DNA from 4 places in the Methylibium sp. genome. Region 2 is predicted to be linked to each of the others. Evidence: predicted binding sites of a transcription regulator. Region 2 holds the regulator's gene; each other region holds the start of a gene.
What was found. The regulator LexA, encoded in region 2, represses DNA repair genes until DNA is damaged. The targets are predictions, from matches to a motif close to ACTGTATNNNNATACAGT.

Region 1: the regulator LexA is predicted to act here: its motif matches at 2,047-2,064, upstream of ACQY9S_RS11175 (ATP-dependent helicase).
Region 3: the regulator LexA is predicted to act here: its motif matches at 2,134-2,151, upstream of recA (recombinase RecA).
Region 4: the regulator LexA is predicted to act here: its motif matches at 1,906-1,923, upstream of imuA (translesion DNA synthesis-associated protein ImuA).

What each region holds. Positions count from the first base shown of each region.
Region 1 is NZ_OZ257250.1:2,402,816-2,407,563, forward strand. It holds gene ACQY9S_RS11175 (ATP-dependent helicase) at 1-2,040, opposite strand, end outside; gene ACQY9S_RS11180 (zinc-dependent alcohol dehydrogenase family protein) at 2,270-3,253, shown strand; gene ACQY9S_RS11185 (hypothetical protein) at 3,279-3,410, shown strand; gene ACQY9S_RS11190 (PA4780 family RIO1-like protein kinase) at 3,571-4,419, shown strand; gene ACQY9S_RS11195 (general secretion pathway protein GspB) at 4,465-4,748, opposite strand, start outside.
Region 2 is NZ_OZ257250.1:1,320,068-1,324,815, reverse strand. It holds gene phbB (acetoacetyl-CoA reductase) at 1-694, shown strand, start outside; gene ACQY9S_RS06160 (hypothetical protein) at 931-1,149, shown strand; gene lexA (transcriptional repressor LexA) at 1,247-1,924, opposite strand; gene ACQY9S_RS06150 (asparaginase) at 2,022-2,969, shown strand; gene ACQY9S_RS06145 (NRDE family protein) at 2,986-3,957, opposite strand; gene ACQY9S_RS06140 (DUF4936 family protein) at 3,945-4,259, opposite strand; gene ACQY9S_RS06135 (YgfZ/GcvT domain-containing protein) at 4,268-4,748, opposite strand, start outside.
Region 3 is NZ_OZ257250.1:3,590,204-3,594,951, forward strand. It holds gene ACQY9S_RS16880 (sensor histidine kinase N-terminal domain-containing protein) at 1-1,340, opposite strand, end outside; gene ACQY9S_RS16885 (response regulator) at 1,374-2,045, opposite strand; gene recA (recombinase RecA) at 2,186-3,262, shown strand; gene ACQY9S_RS16895 (regulatory protein RecX) at 3,375-3,884, shown strand; gene argC (N-acetyl-gamma-glutamyl-phosphate reductase) at 3,929-4,748, opposite strand, start outside.
Region 4 is NZ_OZ257250.1:1,105,437-1,110,184, reverse strand. It holds gene ACQY9S_RS05185 (acetyl-CoA C-acyltransferase family protein) at 70-1,260, shown strand; gene ACQY9S_RS05180 (putative quinol monooxygenase) at 1,364-1,840, opposite strand; gene imuA (translesion DNA synthesis-associated protein ImuA) at 1,950-2,747, shown strand; gene ACQY9S_RS05170 (Y-family DNA polymerase) at 2,677-4,185, shown strand; gene ACQY9S_RS05165 (error-prone DNA polymerase) at 4,335-4,748, shown strand, end outside.

The DNA.
Region 1 (4,748 bases), 1.1 Mb from region 2:
CAGGCCCGGCGCGGCGGTCATGCGCTCGGTTGGCGCCGGCCGCACCGGCCCCACCGCCTCGAACGCAGCGGCGACGGCAGCCGGAATGAACCGTGTCAGCGACCCGTACACGTGCCGGTCGCCGACACCGCTTTGCTGCGTCACGTAGAAGCGCTGCGGCACCAGCAGGTGCAGATGCTGCTTCGCACGCGTCATGGCCACGTACAGCAGGCGCCGCTCTTCCTCGATCTGCCGCAGCGTGCCGGCGCTCAGGTCGGCCGGAATGCAGCCGTCGACCACGTTGAGCAGGTGCACCGACTGCCACTCCTGGCCCTTGGCCGAGTGGATGGTCGACAGGACCAGGTAGTCCTCGTCGCGGTGCGGCGGCCCCGACTCGGCGCTGGTGGCGTCCGGCGGGTCCAGCGCCAGCTCGCTCAGGAAGCGCTCGCGGCTCGAACAGCCGCCGGCGATGCGCACGAGTTGGAGCAGATCGGCCTGCCGCACGCGCGCATCGTCATGCAGACGCTCGAGCTGCGGGAGGTACCAGCGATGCACCCGCTCCAGGTCGCCGGGCCAATCGCTGCCGGTCCCCTGCAGCGTGTCCACCAGCGCATGCAGCGCGCGCCACTCGTCGCGCACCGACAGCGGCGGCTCGAAAGCGGTGAACGCCGTGGCGGGATCGGGTGCGGCGTCCATCGCGTCGAGCAACCGCCGCGCGCGGGCCGGGCCGATGCCCGGCACGAGCTGCGCCACGCGAAAGCCCGCCAGCCGGTTGCGGGGGTTCTCCGCCCAGCGCAGCACCGACAGCACGTCCTTGATGTGCGCGGCTTCCAGGAACTTCAGGCCGCCGAACTTGACGAACGGGATATTGCGCCGCGCCAGCTCGAGCTCCAGCGCGGCGCTGTGATGCGAGTTGCGGAACAGCACCGCCTGGCTCTTCAGCCTGAGCCCTTGCTCGCGGTGTTCGAGCACCCGGTCGGCGACCCAGCGCGCCTGGGCGGCCTCGTCTTCGACCGTCACGAGCTGGGGCCTTTGCGACGAAACCCGGTCTGTCCACAGCAGCTTGACGTGGCGCTCCACGGCCTGCGCCATCACGGCATTGGCGGCCGCCAGGATCGGTTGCGTCGAGCGGTAGTTGCGATCGAGCGTCACCACCCGGGCCGGTGGCGTGAACCGGCCCGCAAAGTCGAGGATGTTGCGCACTTCCGCCGCACGAAAGGCGTAGATGGACTGCGCGTCGTCGCCCACCACCGTGAGCGCGCGGCCGTCCGGTTTCAGCGCCTGCAGGATGGCCGCCTGCAGCCGGTTGGTGTCCTGGTACTCGTCGACCAGCACATGGTCGAACCGGGCGCCGACGTGCCGGGCCAGCGTGGGCTCGGTCATCATCTGCGACCAGTACAGCAGCAGGTCGTCGTAGTCGAGCACCTGCTGCTTCTGCTTCTCGGCCACGAAGGCGCGGAACAGGCGCCGGAGCGGTTCTTCCCAGTCGGCGCACCAGGGGTAGCTGTCGTCCAGCACCTCGCGCAGGGCGGCCTGGCTGTTCACCACCCGCGAGTAGATGCCCAGGCAGGTGCCCTTGAGCGGAAAGCGCTTCCCGGTCTCGCTGAATCCTCCCTCCTGGCGCACCAGCCCCATCAAGTCCTCGGCGTCGCCGCGGTCGAGGATGGTGAAGGACTCGCTCAGGCCGATGTGGGCGGCATGGTCTCGCAGCAGCCGCGCGCCGATGGCATGAAAGGTCCCCGCCCAGGGCAGCGCGGGGGGCGGGCCGCCGCCGGGCAGGCCCAGGGCTTCCTGCACCAGCGCGCCCGCGCGCCGGGTCATCTCGGCCGCCGCGCGGCGCGAGAAGGTGAGCAACAGGATGCGCTGCGGGTCGGCGCCTGCCGTCACGAGGCGCGCGACCCGGGCCGCCAGCGTCCTGGTCTTGCCGCTGCCGGCGCCGGCGATGACGAGCAAGGGCGCCGATTGCCGCGGATCGCCCTCCAGGCCATGCTCGACGGCGTTGCGCTGCGCCTCGTTGAGCAGGGCGAACGGATCGGTGCGGACAGGATCGTGCAGGCGCATCGCCTGACTGTATATTCATCCAGCCCGGCAGGGCGATCGGATTCCGGGCCGGGACGATGGCAAGCCGAGCGCACACCGGCCGAGTGCGCCAGTGCACCGGCGCTGGATCCGACCGCGCGCACCGTGCATTCGAGTCGGGTGGACGAACCCCTCGAATGAAGGACGCCTCGACCGTTGCTCGCTCGTGTCACACTGAATCCGGGCCTCCCGCGCGGGGCCGGAGAACGCCATGCAGGCGATGGTGCTGAAGACGCTCGGGGCGGCGCTCGAATGGTCCGATCTCGCCGACCGGTGGCCGGGGCCGGGCGAGATCCGGGTGAAGGTCGCCGCCTGCGGCGTGTGCCGCACCGACCTGCATGTCGTCGACGGTGAACTGCCCGAGCCGAAGCTGCCGATCATCCCCGGCCACGAGATCGTCGGCCGCATCGATGCGATCGGGGCCGGCGTCGAGGGCCGGCGTGTCGGCGAGCGCGTCGGCCTTCCCTGGCTCGGCCACACCTGCGGCGTCTGCCCGTATTGCGCGGGGCAGCAGGAAAATCTGTGCGACCGCCCGCTCTTCACCGGCTACACGCGCGACGGCGGCTACGCGACGGCGACCATCGCCGATGCGCGCTACGCCTTCCCGCTCGGCGAGGCCGGCAGCGACGAGGCGCTCGCTCCGCTGCTGTGCGCCGGCCTGATCGGCTGGCGTTCGCTGGTGATCGCAGGCGCCGGCAAGCGGCTGGGGCTTTACGGCTTCGGGGCCGCCGCCCACATCGTGGCGCAGGTCGCCGCGTGGCAGGGGCGATCGGTGTTCGCCTTCACGCGGCCGGGCGACGGGGCCACCCAGGCCTTTGCCCGGCGGCTCGGCGCGACATGGGCGGGTGGCTCGGACGAGCCGCCGCCCCAGCCGCTCGACGCGGCGATCCTCTTCGCGGCCGTCGGCGATCTGGTGCCCCTGGCGTTGAAGGCGGTCCGCAAAGGCGGCCGCGTCGTCTGCGCGGGCATCCACATGAGCGACGTTCCGAGCTTCCCCTACCGGCTGCTGTGGGAGGAGCGGCAACTCGTCTCGGTGGCCAATCTCACGCGGCAGGACGGCATCGATTTCCTGCGGCTGGCGCCGCAGATCGGCATCGACACCGAGACCACGCGCTATCCGCTGGTCGAAGCCAACCAGGCCCTGGCCGACCTCCGGGCCGGCCGGTTCGAAGGCGCCGCGGTTCTCGTGCCTTGAGCAGGCGGGCGCCCTGTGGGAGCGCATGAAGGCACAGCACCGGCCCGGCAAGGTGATCGTGGTGGCCTGCATGCACAAGCTGCTGGCCATCGTGTACGGTGTCCTGCGCTCGGGCAAACCCTTCGACACCCACCATCCGAAGCCCCAACAGGCTTGACAGGCACAACGGTGTCTTTACTTCACGCCATACAACGACCCGATCCAGCGCTGCCACCACCGCGGCCTGTCGGGGCTTGAAGGCCTGCGCGGGCGGCCGGTGGCCCCTTCGAACCTCTGCCTCCCCACGCACGCGAACGGCTGCGGCGCAAAATGGCAGCATGAAACCACCCAAGAGACTGCAATCGCTGATCGAAGAAGGCTTGATCGACACGGTGGTGCGCCAGCTGATGAGCGGCAAGGAGGCGATGGTCTACGTGGTGCGCTGCGGCGACGAGACCCGCTGTGCCAAGGTCTACAAGGAGGCCACGCAGCGCAGCTTCCGGCAGGCGGTGGACTACACCGAGAACCGCAAGGTCAAGAACACCCGCCAGGCCCGCGCGATGGCCAAGGGCACGCGCTTCGGCCGCCAGGCCCAGGAAGCGGCCTGGCAGAGCGCCGAGGTCGATGCGCTCTACCGCCTGGCCGCCGCCGGTGTGCGCGTGCCGCGGCCGCACAACTTCCACGACGGCGTGCTGCTGATGGAGCTGGTGACCGACGAGCATGGCGACGCGGCCCCGCGGCTCAACGATGTGGAGTTCATGCCCGAGCAGGCGCGCGCGCACCACGCGACGCTGTTGACGGAGGTGGTGCGCATGCTGTGCGCCGGCGTCGTGCACGGCGATCTGTCGGAGTTCAACATCCTGCTCGGCGCGGACGGCCCCGTCATCATCGATCTGCCCCAGGCAGTGGACGCCGCCGGCAACAACCACGCGAGCCGCATGCTGCTGCGCGATGTCGCCAACCTGAGCGGCTTCTTCGGACGCTTCGCGCCGGAACTGCTGCACACCGACTTCGGCCCCGAGATCTGGGACCTGTATCAACGCGGTGTGCTGCACCCCGAGGTGATGCTCACCGGCCGCTTCGAGCGCAAGACCGCGGCCGTGGATCTGGGCAGCGTGCTGCGCGAGATCGACGACGCCCGTGCCGAGGAGGCGGCGCGCCGCCTGCGCCTGCAGACGGTCGGGTAGTGCGGCCGGGTCGGCCGCTGCATTGCGCTACGGCGTTGCCGGCCCCTAGTACGTAATCTCGTAGCGGTAGCCCTTGAAGCGCAGCACGGCAGCCTTCAGCTTGATCTGCTCGAGCACGAGATCGGCGCCGAGCTTGTCCTTCTCGTGAAAGATCTGGCCGTTGATGATGAGGAAGCGGTTGGCCGCCTCTTCCGAATAGATCGAGCCGCCGACCGCGATGGTCGGCAGCTGGCGGCGGATGTCGTCGGGCAGTTCGGCGATCGCATGGACGCGGCCCTGCGCTGCCGCGCCGGCGGCGGGCTGCTCCGTGGCGGCGGAAGCCGGTGCCG
Region 2 (4,748 bases):
CGGCACCGCGATCTGCCAGCGTTTGCACAAGGATGGTTTCACCGTCGTGGCCGGCTGTGGCCCGAGCCGCGACTTCAAGAAGTGGCTCGACGAGCAGGCAGCCCTCGATTTCACCTTCCATGCCTCGGTCGGCAATGTGGCCGAATGGGAGTCGACGGTCGAAGCCTTCAAGGAGGTCAAAGCCCAGCACGGTCCGGTCAGCGTGCTGGTCAACAACGCCGGCATCACACGCGACGGCATGTTCCGCAAGATGACCCGCGAGGACTGGAGCGCGGTGATCAGCACCAACCTCGACAGCCTGTTCAACGTCACCAAGCAGGTCATCGACGAGATGACCGACGCCGGGTGGGGCCGCATCATCAACATCAGCTCGGTGAACGGCGAGAAGGGCCAGTTCGGGCAGACCAACTACTCGGCGGCCAAGGCCGGCATGCACGGCTTCACGATGGCGCTGGCGCAGGAAGTGGCGAGCAAGGGCGTGACCGTCAACACCGTGAGCCCGGGCTACATCGGCACGGAAATGGTCCGCGCGATCCGCCAGGATGTGCTCGACAAGATCGTGGCGACCATTCCCGTCAAGCGGCTCGGCACACCCGAAGACATCGCCTCGATGGTGTCGTGGGTGGCCTCGGAAGAATCGGGCTTTGCCACTGGCGCCGATTTCTCGGTGAACGGCGGCCTGCACATGGGCTGACGCCTGGAACGAGCCGGGCGGTCTGTCCGGCTCTCGAGCGTCAGTCCACGGGGGCCGTCAGTGACTGGCGTTCGATCCGAGGTGTATTCCGTGGCTAGACACGCCGCTCTTCGAGAGCCGCAAGGCTCTCGAGCGCAGCGCACACTTCCGCGAACGAGCCCCCGATCGCGGCACGCCGCTGATCCTCGGGGTCCAGCGTCATCCAGAACCGCCTGGCCGCACGCCGTGCACCATGGATGCCCGCGGTGCACGGGAGTTGTGCCCTGAACGGCGTCACCGGCTGCGATCTCTGCGATCTGCCGACGGGCCTGCTTCTGGATGCTGGCGGCCTGAGAACGAGTGCCGGCACCGCCGCGGGCGCGGGTGCCTGGAAGGCCGTCTGCCACCAGCGCTTCAAGGGGTTCCACAAGATCATGACCATGGTGAATCTCCAAACGGAAGTTCAGCAGGATTGACGTCGATCGGTCCGGCCTGCGGGATAACACGCCGTGCGGCGCGCATGCCCACCACCTGCAGGGGACCAGAGGGTTCAGCGGTGTGCCATGGCCTGCCTCACATCAGCAGGGTGTTGCGGATCAGCCCGACGGCCAGGCCCTCGATCTCGAACTCGCCGCTCTCCGCCGTGACGACGATGGGTTGGAAGTCCGGGTTCTCCGGCAGCAGCTCGATCGTTCCGCGCACGCGCCGGAAGCGCTTGACCGTGACTTCATCGCCCAGCCGGGCGACGACGATCTGGCCGTTCTTGGCGTCCTTGGCTTTCTGCACCGCGAGCAGGTCGCCGTCGAGGATGCCCGCGTCGCGCATGCTCATGCCGCGCACCTTGAGCAGGTAGTCGGGGCGGCGCGGGAACATGCTGGCCTCGACCGCATAGGTCTGGTCGATGTGTTCCTGGGCCAGGATCGGGCTGCCGGCCGCGACGCGCCCGACCAGCGGCAGCATCAGCTGCGACAGACTCGGCAGCGGCAGTGAGAACTGCTTGTTGCGCAGCTGGTTGAGCGAGCGCAATGTGTCAGACTTCAAACGGATGCCGCGCGAAGTGCCGCCTACCAGTTCGATCACGCCCTTGCGGGCGAGGGCCTGCAGATGCTCTTCGGCGGCATTGGCGGAACGAAAGCCCAGTTCGGCCGCGATCTCGGCACGCGTCGGTGGCGAGCCGGTGCGCTCGATCGAGGTCTGCACCAGATCGAGAATCTGTTGCTGCCGGGCGGTGAGTTTGGGGGCGTCGTCCATGCGGGGCTCCTGCGGATGTCCGAAGCGCAGGGCTCAAACCGGCCTCGCGCACTGAATTTTTATCCAGTCACTGTATTTTTATCCAGCTTCTCGGAAAATGCAAAGCCCAGACACCGCAACCGTGGCGTGCACCGTGATCCTGGCGACCGGCGGCACGATCGCCGGCACCGCCGCCGCGGCCACCGACAGCCTCGGCTACACCGCGGCCCAGTTGAGCGTCGAGCAGGTGCTGGCAGCGGTGCCGGCGCTGGGCGGGCTGCCGATCGAAGCCGAGCAGGTGGCCCAGATCGACAGCAAGGACATGGACTTCGAGGTGTGGCGCAGGCTCGCCCATCGCGTTGCGCACCACCTCGCGCGCCCCGAGGTGGGTGGCGTCGTGGTCACGCACGGTACCGACACGCTCGAGGAAACGGCCTATCTGTTGCAACGCGTGCTGGCGCCGGCCAAGCCGGTGGTGCTGACCGGCGCGATGCGGCCGGCCACCGCGCTGCTGGCCGACGGACCGCAGAACCTGCTCGACGCGGTCATGTTGGCACGTGTGCCGGGCGCTGCGGGCGTGTGCGCCGTGCTGGCGGGCGCCGTGTACGGCGCCTTCGATGTCCGCAAGCAGCACACCTACCGGCTCGATGCCTTCGGTGGCGGCGATGCCGGTCCGATCGGCCACCTCGAGAACGGTGGTTTGCGCCGCCTGCGCGACTGGCCGCAGGGCGTGCCGGTCGGCATCGCGGTACTCGACGCGCCGTGGCCCCGTGTCGAGATCGTGGGCAGCCACGCCGGTGCATCGGGTGCGGTGGTCGATGCCCTCTTGCTGACCCAAGGTGTCGACGGCTTGATTGCCGCCGGCACCGGCAACGGCACGCTGCATCATGCGCTGGAAGCGGCACTGCTGCGTGCACAGGCCGCGGGTGTCGCCGTGCGCCGCTGCACGCGGGTCGCCGAAGGCGCTGTCCTGCCGAGCGGCAAGGCGGCCTTGCCGATCAGCGGCGCGCCGACGCCGCTGCAGGCCCGCATCGACTTGATGCTCGAGTTGATGGCGCGTACCTGAGCGGCGCGCGCCGACTTCAACTGCGCGCTGGCTTGATTGGTTTGATCACGCCACGCGCACGGGTGCGCTTGACCGCCGTCCCCTCGATCGAATGCGGCGCAGCGGCGGGACCTTCGACGGCACTTTCGGACACCAACTCCGCCGCCGCGGCAGGGATCTGCCCGGCGCCGCTGTAGCGCGGCGGCCAGTCGAGCAGTCGCGAATGGCGCAGCAGCGCAACGCCCGGGCCGACGGCGTAGCTGCGCTCGAACACATGGGTGACGAGCTGGCGCTTCACGCGCTCGGTGAGCACCAGGGTCGAGCAGCGCGTGCCATAACGCCCGTCCGTCGTGCGGATGAAGGCGGCAGAGAGTTGACGCTCGAGGTCGTGAGGGATGCCGGTCGACGGGAGTTCAGCATCGGCGGCCAGGCTCCGGTCGATCAGCGCATCGAACAGGCGGCCGGCCAGCACATCGACCGGTTCGTTCGCCCTCAGGCCCGCGAGCGCCGCCTTCACCCGTGTCTTCAGCTGCGTGACCTTGGGCCAGGGCGTGTCCAGCCCGGCATTCGACAGGCCGTAGAGCCCGCGTTCGATGCGGCGGGGCAGGGCGGTCGTGCTGCTGGCCCACAGGCATTCGCCGCGCGCGAAGTCGGCCGCGATCAGGTTGAAGCCGTTGTAGCCCGACAGCGCGACCTGCGTCCAGAAGCGATCGAGCGGCTGTTCGCCACGCAGCCAATGAGCCACCAGCCCGCCGCGCGACGGCGCCGTCGGGTCCTGCTTCACCGGCGCGCGCACATTGGTCACCAGGGCCAGCCGGCCTGCCGCGGTCAGGCCCAGCCAGGTGCCACCGGCCTGCAGGTCGCGGCCACCGAGGATGTCGGGGCCGCCGCCCTCCGGTGCCCACCAGGCCAGGCGTGCGGTCGGGCGATCGAAGAACTCGTCGCGATTCGAGGCGAGCACCAGCGGAAAGCGCCGGTCCTGGTCGAGTGCCAGTGCTACGAGGCACATGCGATGAAGTGTTCGGCGTGTCGTGGCCCGGCAATCCAGGGCGCGAGGACCTGTGCAGCGCGCTCGATGTCGGCGGCGATCGCCGCGACATCCGGGTTCGGTGGCAGACCGTAGGCCTCCATCCAGGTGTGCAGGCCGTCGCGCCCGTCGGGCCGGCGCATCAGCCGGGCGGCGAGGCCGGCATGCGTCACGCACAGGCCGGCCTGCATGCGCCCCACGGCCGCAGCCAGCGTGTGCTCATGCGCTTCCCGGACGCGGTAGTAGATGAACAGCTCCTGCCGCCCGGGCAGCGCAGCGCGCATGGCCGGTCTCAGGCCGTGGCTTCGCGCGGTACCGCGTAAGGCATTGCCAGTGGCTGCAGCACGGCGCCGTCATTGGCGCCCAGGTGCAGGCTGCCATCGTCGAGGGCGGCCAGCTTCAGTTCGATCAGCGCGTCCCAGCCCCCCTCGGGCGCCGGTGCCGCGAGCGCGATGAGGCCGCTGGGTTGCGCGGCGTCACCGCTCCAGAAGATCTCCTGGCCGGGCTGCGTCGCGACCTCGGTGTGGACCAGCATGGCGCGCCGCTTGATCGTGCCGCGGTACTGGCTGCGCGCGACGATTTCCTGGCCGGGGTAGCAGCCCTTCTGGAAATTCACGCCACCGACCAGTTCGTAGTTCAGCATCTGCGGCACGAAGGCTTCGACCGTGGCCGCCACGATGGGAGCAACGCCGCTGCGCACCTCGAGCCAGTCCCAGCGGTCCGGCGCGAGCGCGGGCAGGGCGGCCAGCACTGCTTCGGCGTCCGCCACCGGT
Region 3 (4,748 bases), 2.2 Mb from region 2:
AGGCCGGAGCCGTCGACATTGGTGCCGAGCGCGCGGTAGAAGGGCTGGAACACCAGTTCGCGCTCGGCCGGTGGGATGCCGGGCCCCGAGTCTTCGACCTGCAGGACCACCACCTGGCCGAACGGATCGCCGACCACGCGCACCGTCACCGTGCCGCCGGCCGGCGTGTAGTGCAAGGCGTTGTCGACCAGGTTGCGGATCAGTTCGCGCAGCAGCAGGGCGTGGCCGCGCACGCTGCTGCGCTGCGGTTCGGCCGTGTCGCCGTCGGCGCCGGGCCCTTCGTAGCCGAGGTCGATGCGCTGCTCCAGCGCGCGCGGCACGAAGTCGCGCACCGTCTCGGTCGCCAGGCGTGCGAGCTTGACCTCCGCGACGCGGGCGGCGAATTCACGGTCCTCGGCCCGCGCCATCGCCAGCAGCTGGTTGACCATGTGGGCTGCGCGCTGGCTCGACAGGGCGATCTGCTGCAGCGAGCGCTTCAGTGCCTCCGGCTCACGCTCGCCCGCGTCGATCTCGCGCTGGGCGATCTCGGCCTGGGTGCGCAGGCCGGCCAGCGGCGTCTTGAGCTGGTGCGCGGCATCGGCCAGGAAGCGTCGCTGCGTCGCCAGCGAGCGGTCCAGCCGCTCCAGCAAGTCGTTGATGGCGCGCACCAGCGGCGAGACCTCTTCAGGGGCCTCCCGCTCGTCGATCGGGCTGAGGTCGTCGGCGGCACGGCGGCGGATGCGCTGCTGCAACTCGTTGAGCGGCGCGATGCCGCGCGCCAGCGCCAGCCACACGAGCAGCACCGCGACGGGCAGGATCACGAACTGCGGCAGGATCACGCCCTTGATGATCTCGGTGGCCAGTTGCGAGCGCTTGCCGAGCGTTTCGGCCACTTGCACCAGGGCCGGCGAGGTGCTGCCGGGGATGGGCGGCACGCCGGGCATCGCGACCCACAGGTAGGCCACGCGCACGGCCTCGTTGTGCACTTCGTCGTCTCGGTAGCGGAGTTCCCCGACCGCCGGGATTTCCTCGTCGCTCGGCACCGGCAGCGCTTGATCGCCGCCCAGATGCTCGCTGCGCGCACCCAACACCTGGAAGTAGATCTCGTCGGTCTCGTCGGCGCGCAGCAACTGGTCGGCCCCGGGAGGCAGCGAGAAGGCGACGCGGTCCTGGTCGACGCTGATCTGCTGCGACAGCACGCGGGCCATCTCGCCGAGCGCCCGGTCGTAGGGACGGTTGGCGATGTTCTGGGCCACCAGCCAGGTCAGCGCCACGCTCATGGGCCACAGCAGCAGCAGCGGCGCGAGCATCCAGTCGAGGATCTCGCCGAACAGCGAGCGCTGGCCGCGCAGCGTGTTCATGCCCGGGGGCGCGCGCCGCGCAGCATGCCGGCGTCAGCCCGCGATCTTCTCGAGGCAGTAGCCCAGGCCACGCACGGTGGCGATGCGCACCGGGCCCTGCTCGATCTTCTTGCGCAGGCGGTGGATGTAGACCTCGATCGCGTTGTTGCTAACTTCGTCGCCCCACTCGCACAGCCGCTCGACCAGCTGGTCCTTGCTGACCAGCCGCCCGGCGCGCTGCAGCAGCACCTCGAGCAGCGAGAGCTCGCGCGCCGACAGCTCGATCATCTGGTCGTTCAGGTAGGCCACACGCCCGGTGGCGTCGAACGACAGCGGTCCGTGCTTGATGATGGCCGAGGCGGTGCCCAGCCCGCGCCGCGTCAGCGCCCGCACCCGCGCTTCCAGCTCCTGCAGCGCGAAGGGCTTGGCCATGTAGTCGTCGGCCCCGAGGTCCAGGCCCTTGACACGCTGCTCCACGCTGTCGGCCGCGGTCAGGATCAGCACCGGCGTGGTCGTGCCGCGCGCGCGCATCTTGCGCAGCACTTCCAGGCCGTGCAGCTTGGGCAGGCCGAGGTCGAGGATCACCAGGTCGAACTCGTGGTCGGCGAGCGCCGCGTCGGCCTCGCTGCCGCTGCCGACCTGGTCGACCGCGTAGCCGCCCTTGCGCAAGGTGCGCAGCAGGCCGTCGGCCAGCACCTGGTCGTCTTCGGCAATGAGGATCCTCATGGACTTGTCTCCCTCTGCGGCGCCATGGCTCTTGTTGTCGTTGGCGCCGGCTTCATTGTAGGGAGGCACTCCCGAAGGGCCAAAAACCACTGTACAAATAACCAGTTTCGACCATAATCCAACCCAACCGGAGGCCCAGCATGGATGCAAGCGTCAAGACATTGAACACCGAAAAGGCCAAGGCCTTGCAGGCTGCGCTCGCGCAGATCGAAAAGCAGTTCGGCAAGGGCACGATCATGCGCCTCGGCGAAGGCGAGGTGATCGACGACATCGAGGTGGTGTCCACCGGCTCGCTGGGCCTGGACATCGCGCTCGGCGTCGGCGGCCTGCCGCGCGGTCGTGTGGTCGAGATCTACGGTCCCGAGTCGAGCGGCAAGACCACCCTCACGCTGCAGGTCATCGCCGAGATGCAGAAGCTCGCCGGCACCTGTGCCTTCATCGATGCCGAGCACGCACTCGACTCGCAGTACGCCCAGAAGCTCGGCGTCAACCTGCAGGAGCTGCTGATCTCCCAGCCCGACACCGGTGAGCAGGCGCTCGAGATCGTCGACGCACTGGTGCGCTCCGGCTCGGTCGACCTGGTCGTCATCGACTCGGTGGCCGCGCTCACGCCCAAGGCCGAACTCGAAGGCGAGATGGGCGACTCTCTGCCCGGCCTGCAGGCGCGCCTGATGAGCCAGGCGCTGCGCAAGCTCACCGCGACGATCAAGAAGTCGAACTGCATGGTGATCTTCATCAACCAGATCCGCATGAAGATCGGCGTGATGTTCGGTTCGCCCGAAACGACGACCGGCGGCAACGCGCTGAAGTTCTACGCCTCGGTGCGGCTCGACATCCGCCGCATCGGCAGCATCAAGCGGGGCGAAGAGGTCATCGGCAACGAGACCAAGGTCAAGGTCGTCAAGAACAAGGTCGCCCCGCCGTTCAAGACGGCCGAGTTCGACATCCTGTTCGGCGAGGGCGTGTCGCGCGAAGGCGAGATCATCGACCTGGGCGTTGTCGCCAAGGTGATCGACAAGTCGGGCGCCTGGTACGCCTACAACGGCGAGAAGATCGGCCAGGGCAAGGACAACAGCCGCGAGTTCCTGCGCGAGAACCCCGAACTCGCCCACGAGATCGAGAACAAGATCCGAGAATCGCTCGGCGTGGCGCTGCTGCCCAGCATCGAGGTCGAAGTGCCCAAGGGCAGCAAGCAGGCGGCGGCAGGTGGCGCGTGACGCAGGGATGCGTGTGAGCGAGCGGGGCCGCTGTCGTCGGCAACCGGCTCACGACACGGCTTGGCATCACCGAGCTGTTCTGTCGGGGTCGGCCGCCTGACGGTTGCACTCCATGGCCCGTCCCGCGCCGTCGCTCAAGGCCAAGGCGCTGGCCTGCATCGCCCAGCGCGAGCACAGTCGCGTCGAACTGCGGCGCAAGCTTCTGTCCCACATCGGTCGTCAGCTCAAAGCGGCCGCGTCTTCCCCGCTCGCGCTTGATGTGCCGGTTCAGATGCTGGCCGCCGAACGTGAAGTCGACGAACTGCTCGACTGGTTGACCGCGAAAGACCTGCTCAGCGTCGACCGCTTCGTCGAGACCCGCGTGAACGCCCGCGTGGCGAGATTCGGCAACCTGCGCATTCGCCAGGAGCTGGCGCAGCATGGTGTGGAACTCGATGTAGAGACTGCGCAGCGTCTCAAGGACGGCGAGTTGTCACGCGCACGCACCGTGTGGGCCAAGCGTTTCGGCACGCCGGCCACCGGCGCGGCCGACCGGGCCAGGCAGATTCGCTTTCTCAGCGCCCGTGGCTTCAGCGCCGAAACCGTGCGCCGTGTGGTGAGAGGCGGGGGCGACGAGGACTGAGGGAGCCGTTTCGACCCGCGAGGCGGGGAGCTTGCGCCCGCACCTCACAGGCCCAGCATCAGTCGGATGTTCTGCACCGCGGCACCCGAGGCCCCCTTGCCCAGGTTGTCGAGCCGCGCCACCAGCACGGCCTGTCCGCGCGCTTCGTTGCCGTAGACGCGCAGCTCCAACAGGTTGCTGTCGTTGAGCGCTTCGGCTTCGATCTTGCCGCCTGGTTCCACCGTTGCCACCTTGACCCACTCCCGGCCGGCGTAGCGCGTCCGCAGCACCGCCTCGAGGTCGGCGGGCTTCGGTCGGCCGTTGAGCAGGTCCAGGTGCAACGCCACCTGCACCAGCATGCCCTGGCGGAAGTTGCCGACGCTGGGCACGAAGATCGGTCGGCGGGCGAGCCGGCTGTACTGCTGCAACTCAGGCAAGTGCTTGTGTTCGAGGCCGAGGCCATACAGCTCGAAGGCCAAAGCACCGCCCGCCTCGTACGCTTCGATCATCGTTCTTCCACCACCGGAGTAACCACTCACAGCGTGTACAGCTACGGGATAATCCGGCAGCAGCAAGCCTGCATCCACCAACGGACGCAGCAAGGCAATGCCTCCGGTCGGGTAACAGCCGGGGTTGGCGACGCGGCGTGATGCGGCCACGGCCGCCGTTTGCTCCGGCGCGAGTTCGGGAAAGCCGTAGACCCAGCCCGCGGCCACGCGGTGCGCGGTGCTGGCATCGACGATCTTCGGTCCACCGTTCGGCAGGCTGTCCGCGAGCGCGACCGACTCGCGCGCCGCGTCGTCGTGCAGGCACAGCACCACCAGGTCCACACCGGCCATCAGGTCGCGCTTCGCGTCGGCATCCTTGCGGCGCGCCGGATCGATG
Region 4 (4,748 bases), 210 kb from region 2:
CCTGCCCGGGCAGGTTCGAGCGAGCCGGGCAGGCGCACAATTGACGCCCTGCACACAAGGAGATCTGCGATGACCACTCCCCGAGACGTCTTCGTCGTCGGTGCCGCGCGCACCGCCATCGGCACCTACGGCGGCACCCTGAAGGACACGCCACTCGTCGACCTGGCCACCTTGGCGGTCAAGACCGCCCTCGAGCGCAGCAGCGCAGCGGCCGACCGTATCGGCCACCTGGCGATGGGCACCGTGATCCCGACCGAACCGCGCGACGCCTATCTGAGCCGCCTGGCCGCGGTCAACGCCGGCCTGCCGAAGGAAACCCCGGCCTTCAACGTGAACCGCTTGTGCGGCTCGGGCCTGCAGGCCATCATCTCCGCGGCCCAGTCGGTGATGCTCGGGGACTGCGAGATGGCCATCGGCGCAGGCGCCGAATCGATGTCGCGCGGCCCCTACCATGTGAGCACGGCCCGCTGGGGCGCGCGCCTGGGCGACACGGCGATGCTCGACTACACCGTCGGCGTGCTGCACGACCCCTTCCACAAGATCCACATGGGCCTCACGGCGGAGAACGTGGCCGAGCAGTTCGGCATCACCCGCACGATGATGGACGAGCTGGCGGCCGAGAGCCACCGCCGCGCCGCGAAGGCGATCGCCGAGGGCCGCTTCAAGAGCCAGATCGTGCCGGTCGAGATCGTCACCCGCAAGGGCACCGTGAGCTTCGACACCGACGAGCACGTGAAGGCCGACACCACCGTCGAGACGCTCGCCAAGATGAAGCCCGCCTTCAAGAAGGACGGCGGCACGGTCACCGCCGGCAATGCCTCGGGCATCAACGACGGCGCGGGCGCGGTGGTGCTGGCCAGCGCCGACGCTATCAAGGCTGCAGGCCTGAAGCCCCTGGCACGCTTGGTGGCGTATGCCCACGCCGGCGTGGAGCCGAAGATAATGGGGATCGGTCCGGTGCCGGCGACCCAGCTCGCGCTGAAGAAGGCCGGCCTCAGGATCCAGGATCTCGATGTCATCGAGTCCAATGAAGCTTTCGCTGCACAGGCCTGCGCCGTCGTGCGCGAGCTCGACCTCGATCCCGCCAAGGTCAACCCCAATGGTTCGGGCATCTCGCTCGGCCACCCGATCGGTGCCACCGGCGCCATCATCACCACCAAGGCGCTGTACGAACTGCAGCGCACCGGCGGGCGCTATGCGCTGGTGACGATGTGCATCGGCGGCGGCCAGGGCATCGCCGCGATCTTCGAGCGCGTCTGATCGATCACGCCGGTCGTGGCCCGAGCGGGCCGCGACCAGGGCTCCGGCATGCACCGTCGGAGCCCTCCACCCGTCGGGCCGAGCGCCCGCCGGGGCTGAGGCGTCAGCGGCGGAAACCGCCGCTTTGCAGCACGAAGAACTGCGGGTTCAGCCCCTTCAGCGGCTCGCGCAGCTGTTCGATGTCAGCGGCCGGGGCGTGCACTTCGAGCCGCATCACCTCGGCGATCTTCAGTGCCTCGCCCAGCAGCGCGCCGACATTCTCCAGGTGCGCGAGCACACCGGCGGCGCCGTCATAGCCCTCACGGCAGTGGACCACGTCGCCATCGGAGCTGAAGGCGTAGAAAACGCATTGGGGCTCGTTGCGGGTCTTCTCGATGAAGCGTGGAAACATGGCCTTGAATTCGTCCAGCTTGCCGGGAGCCACCTTGAAGTAAGGAACGAGGCTGCAGCAGGTGTCGGGGGTGCTCATCAATGTCTCCAGGAAGGATGTGGTGGTGCAAAGTGCAAACGCGAGCGTGCCGACCTCTTCCGTCGCCGCACACCGGATGAACCCGTAAGCAAACCCCTGGAGGTTGTCCACGCGACGGGAGGGCTCGAGCCGGAACGGCGCAGGCCCTGGGCCCGATCGAGCAGGCGCACATGGATACTGTATTTATGTACAGTCTCCATCTCCCACCCTGTTTCCTGCCATGTCGTCCTCCCCGGCCCCCGCTTTCCCCGCCACCACGCCGTCGGCGTCGACACGCGCGCTGGCGTCCTTCGCGGATCGCCCGGGGGCGTCCCTGTGGCGGGCCGGCGCGCTGGCGCAGCCCCCCACTGCGACCAGCTCCACCGGGTGGCCAGCGCTCGATGCCGAACTGCCTGGTGGCGGTTGGCCCTCGAGCGGCCTGACCGACCTGCTGACCGAGCCGGCGGGCGGCGAGCTGGCCTTGCTCGCACCCTGGCTGCAGACCCTGGGGCAGCGCCGGGAGGCGGCAAGAGAGCTGGTCTGGATCAACCCGCCGGGCAGGCCGTGCCTCAGTGCGCTGCAAGCCCTTGCCCTGGACTGGCCGCACCTGGTGTGCGTCACCCCGGCCACGCCGGCCGATGCCGCCTGGACGGCGGAGCAGGCCGTGCGCGCCGGCAGCTGCGCCGCCGTGCTGTGGTGGAGCGAACGGCCGGTGGCCCGCCCCACGCTGCGTCGCCTGCACCTGGCCGCGCAGGCCGGCACCACCCCCCTGATGGCCATGCAGGCGCCGGCCGCCCGCGCGCTGAGCAGCCCGGCACCGCTGCGCCTGGCCTGCCTGCCGCTGCCGGACCGCGTGCTGGCGGTCGACGTGTTCAAACGCCGTGGCCCGCCGATGCCCCACCCGCTGCAGCTGGAGCTGCCCTGGCCGGCCTCGGCACACCGCTTGCCGGCTCCTGAAAGGAACTGCGATGCTGTGGATCGCCCTGCACCTGCCCCAGCTGCCGCTGCAAGCCCTGCCCTGGTCGCGGCCCGGGCTTGAGGCGGCGCTGCCGGTGGCGGTGGCTGAGCAGCACACGCTGCTCGGTGCCAACCGCGCCGCGCGCGCGCTCGGCGTGCGCGCCGGGCAGAGCGTGGCCACGGCCTTGTCGCTGTTGCCACAGCTCAGCGTGATGCCGCGCGACGTGCCGCGCGAGGTTGCGACGGTCGGACGGCTGGCACTGGCGCTCGGCGCCCTCACGCCCCACCTCAGCCTTGCGCCTAGCGGCGTGCTGCTCGAGGTGCAGAGCACGTTGCGGCTGTTCGGTGGCATCCGCGCCCTGCTGCGCCGGGCGCGGGCCCTCGCACTCGCGGTGGATGTGCAGGCGCGGCTGGGCTGCGCGCCCACCGCGAGTGCCGCGTGGCTGTTCGCCACCAGCGGCCTCGTCCGGCGGCACGCGCTGCAGGCTCGCGGCTGCGCGCAGCGGCTGGACCGGCTGCCGGTGTCGAGCCTGTCGCAGCTGCTGCCGCTGACCCTGCACCAGACCGAGCTGCTGCAAGCGCTGGGGATCCGGGAATTCGGTGCACTGCGGGCCCTGCCGCGTGCCGGTTTGCAGCACCGGCTCGGCCGGGAACCGAGCCTCGCACTCGATCGCAGCTACGGCACCGCACCCGACCCCCGACGGTGGTTCACGCCGCCCGAGCGCTTCGTGGTGCGGCGCGAGCTGATGCAGCGGGCCGATGACGCCGCGGTACTGGTCGCAGCAGTCGAGGCCCTGCTGCCGGCCCTGCTCGGCTGGTTGCAGCTGCGCTGGCAAGCCGCCACCGTGCTGGCGCTGCGCTTGCGCCATGAACACGGCCGCGAGCCGCTACCCGACACCGTGCTGCGGCTGCAGCTGTCGGTGCCGAGCCGCGACATCGCCCAGCTCGCGCTGCTGTGGCGCGAGCGCCTGCAACGCCACGCACTCGCCGCGCCGGTGTACGAGATCGCGCTTGCACTGGAAGCCACGGCGCCCGACGGGGGCACGCCCGGCGAGTTGCTGTCCATCCCGGGGCGGCACGACGGCGAGCACGCGGCCTTGCTCGACCGGCTGGTCGCGCGGCTCGGGGTCGACCATGTGCAGCGCTGGGTGCCGGTGGCCGACCACCGGCCCGAGCATGCACAGCGCGCGCTGCCGGTCACTGAAACGCCGCCTGCCGTGGCCGCGATCACGACCGCGCCCCGGCCGACCTGGCTGCTGCCGACCCCGCTGCCCCTGGCGACCGATGCCGGGGGCCGGCCGCTGCACGGCGGGGTCTTGCGTCTGTGCTCGCGGGCCGAGCGCATCGAGGCCGGCTGGTTCGACGGCGCGCTGGTGCGGCGCGACTACCACGTCGCCGAAGGCCGCGATCACCGGCTGCGCTGGATCTATCGGGAGCACCGCTCCAGCACGTCGGCGGGTGCGTCGGCCGGAGTGTCCGCCGGTGCGGCCGGCTGGTTCCTGCACGGCTGGTTCGGATGAGTGGCGCCCCCGGCCGCGGCGTACCGCGCCCTCCCACGGGGGAGCTCAGCCGGCCTGGGACGGCCCGGCGCTCGGCTGAGGCGATGCCGCAACCGGCCCAACCGAAGACGCCGCTTCCGGCGTCACTTCCATTGCCTGCGCCGCAGGGGATGCGGCCGGGGCTGCCTGCCTACGCCGAGCTGCACTGTCGCTCGAACTTCAGCTTCCTGACCGGCGCCTCGCACCCGCAGGAACTGGTGGGGCGCGCAGCCCAGCTCGGCTACGCAGCGATCGCGATCACCGACGAGTGCTCGGTGGCCGGTGTGGTGCGGGCGCATGCGGCGCTGAAGGGGCTGGGGGAAACGCGCCCACCCCCCGGCCCCCTGCCCCGGCTGGTCATCGGCAGCGAGTTCACGCTCGCCGCCTCGCCCGCCGCGCCGGGCTGCCGGCTGGTGCTGCTGGCGATGAACCGTGAAGGCTATGCCCAGCTCTGCGGGCTCATCACGCTCGGCCGCGGCCGCAGCGCCAAGGGCAGCTATCAGTTGAGTGTCGATGACCTCGATGCGCCGCTGGCCGGCCAGGGC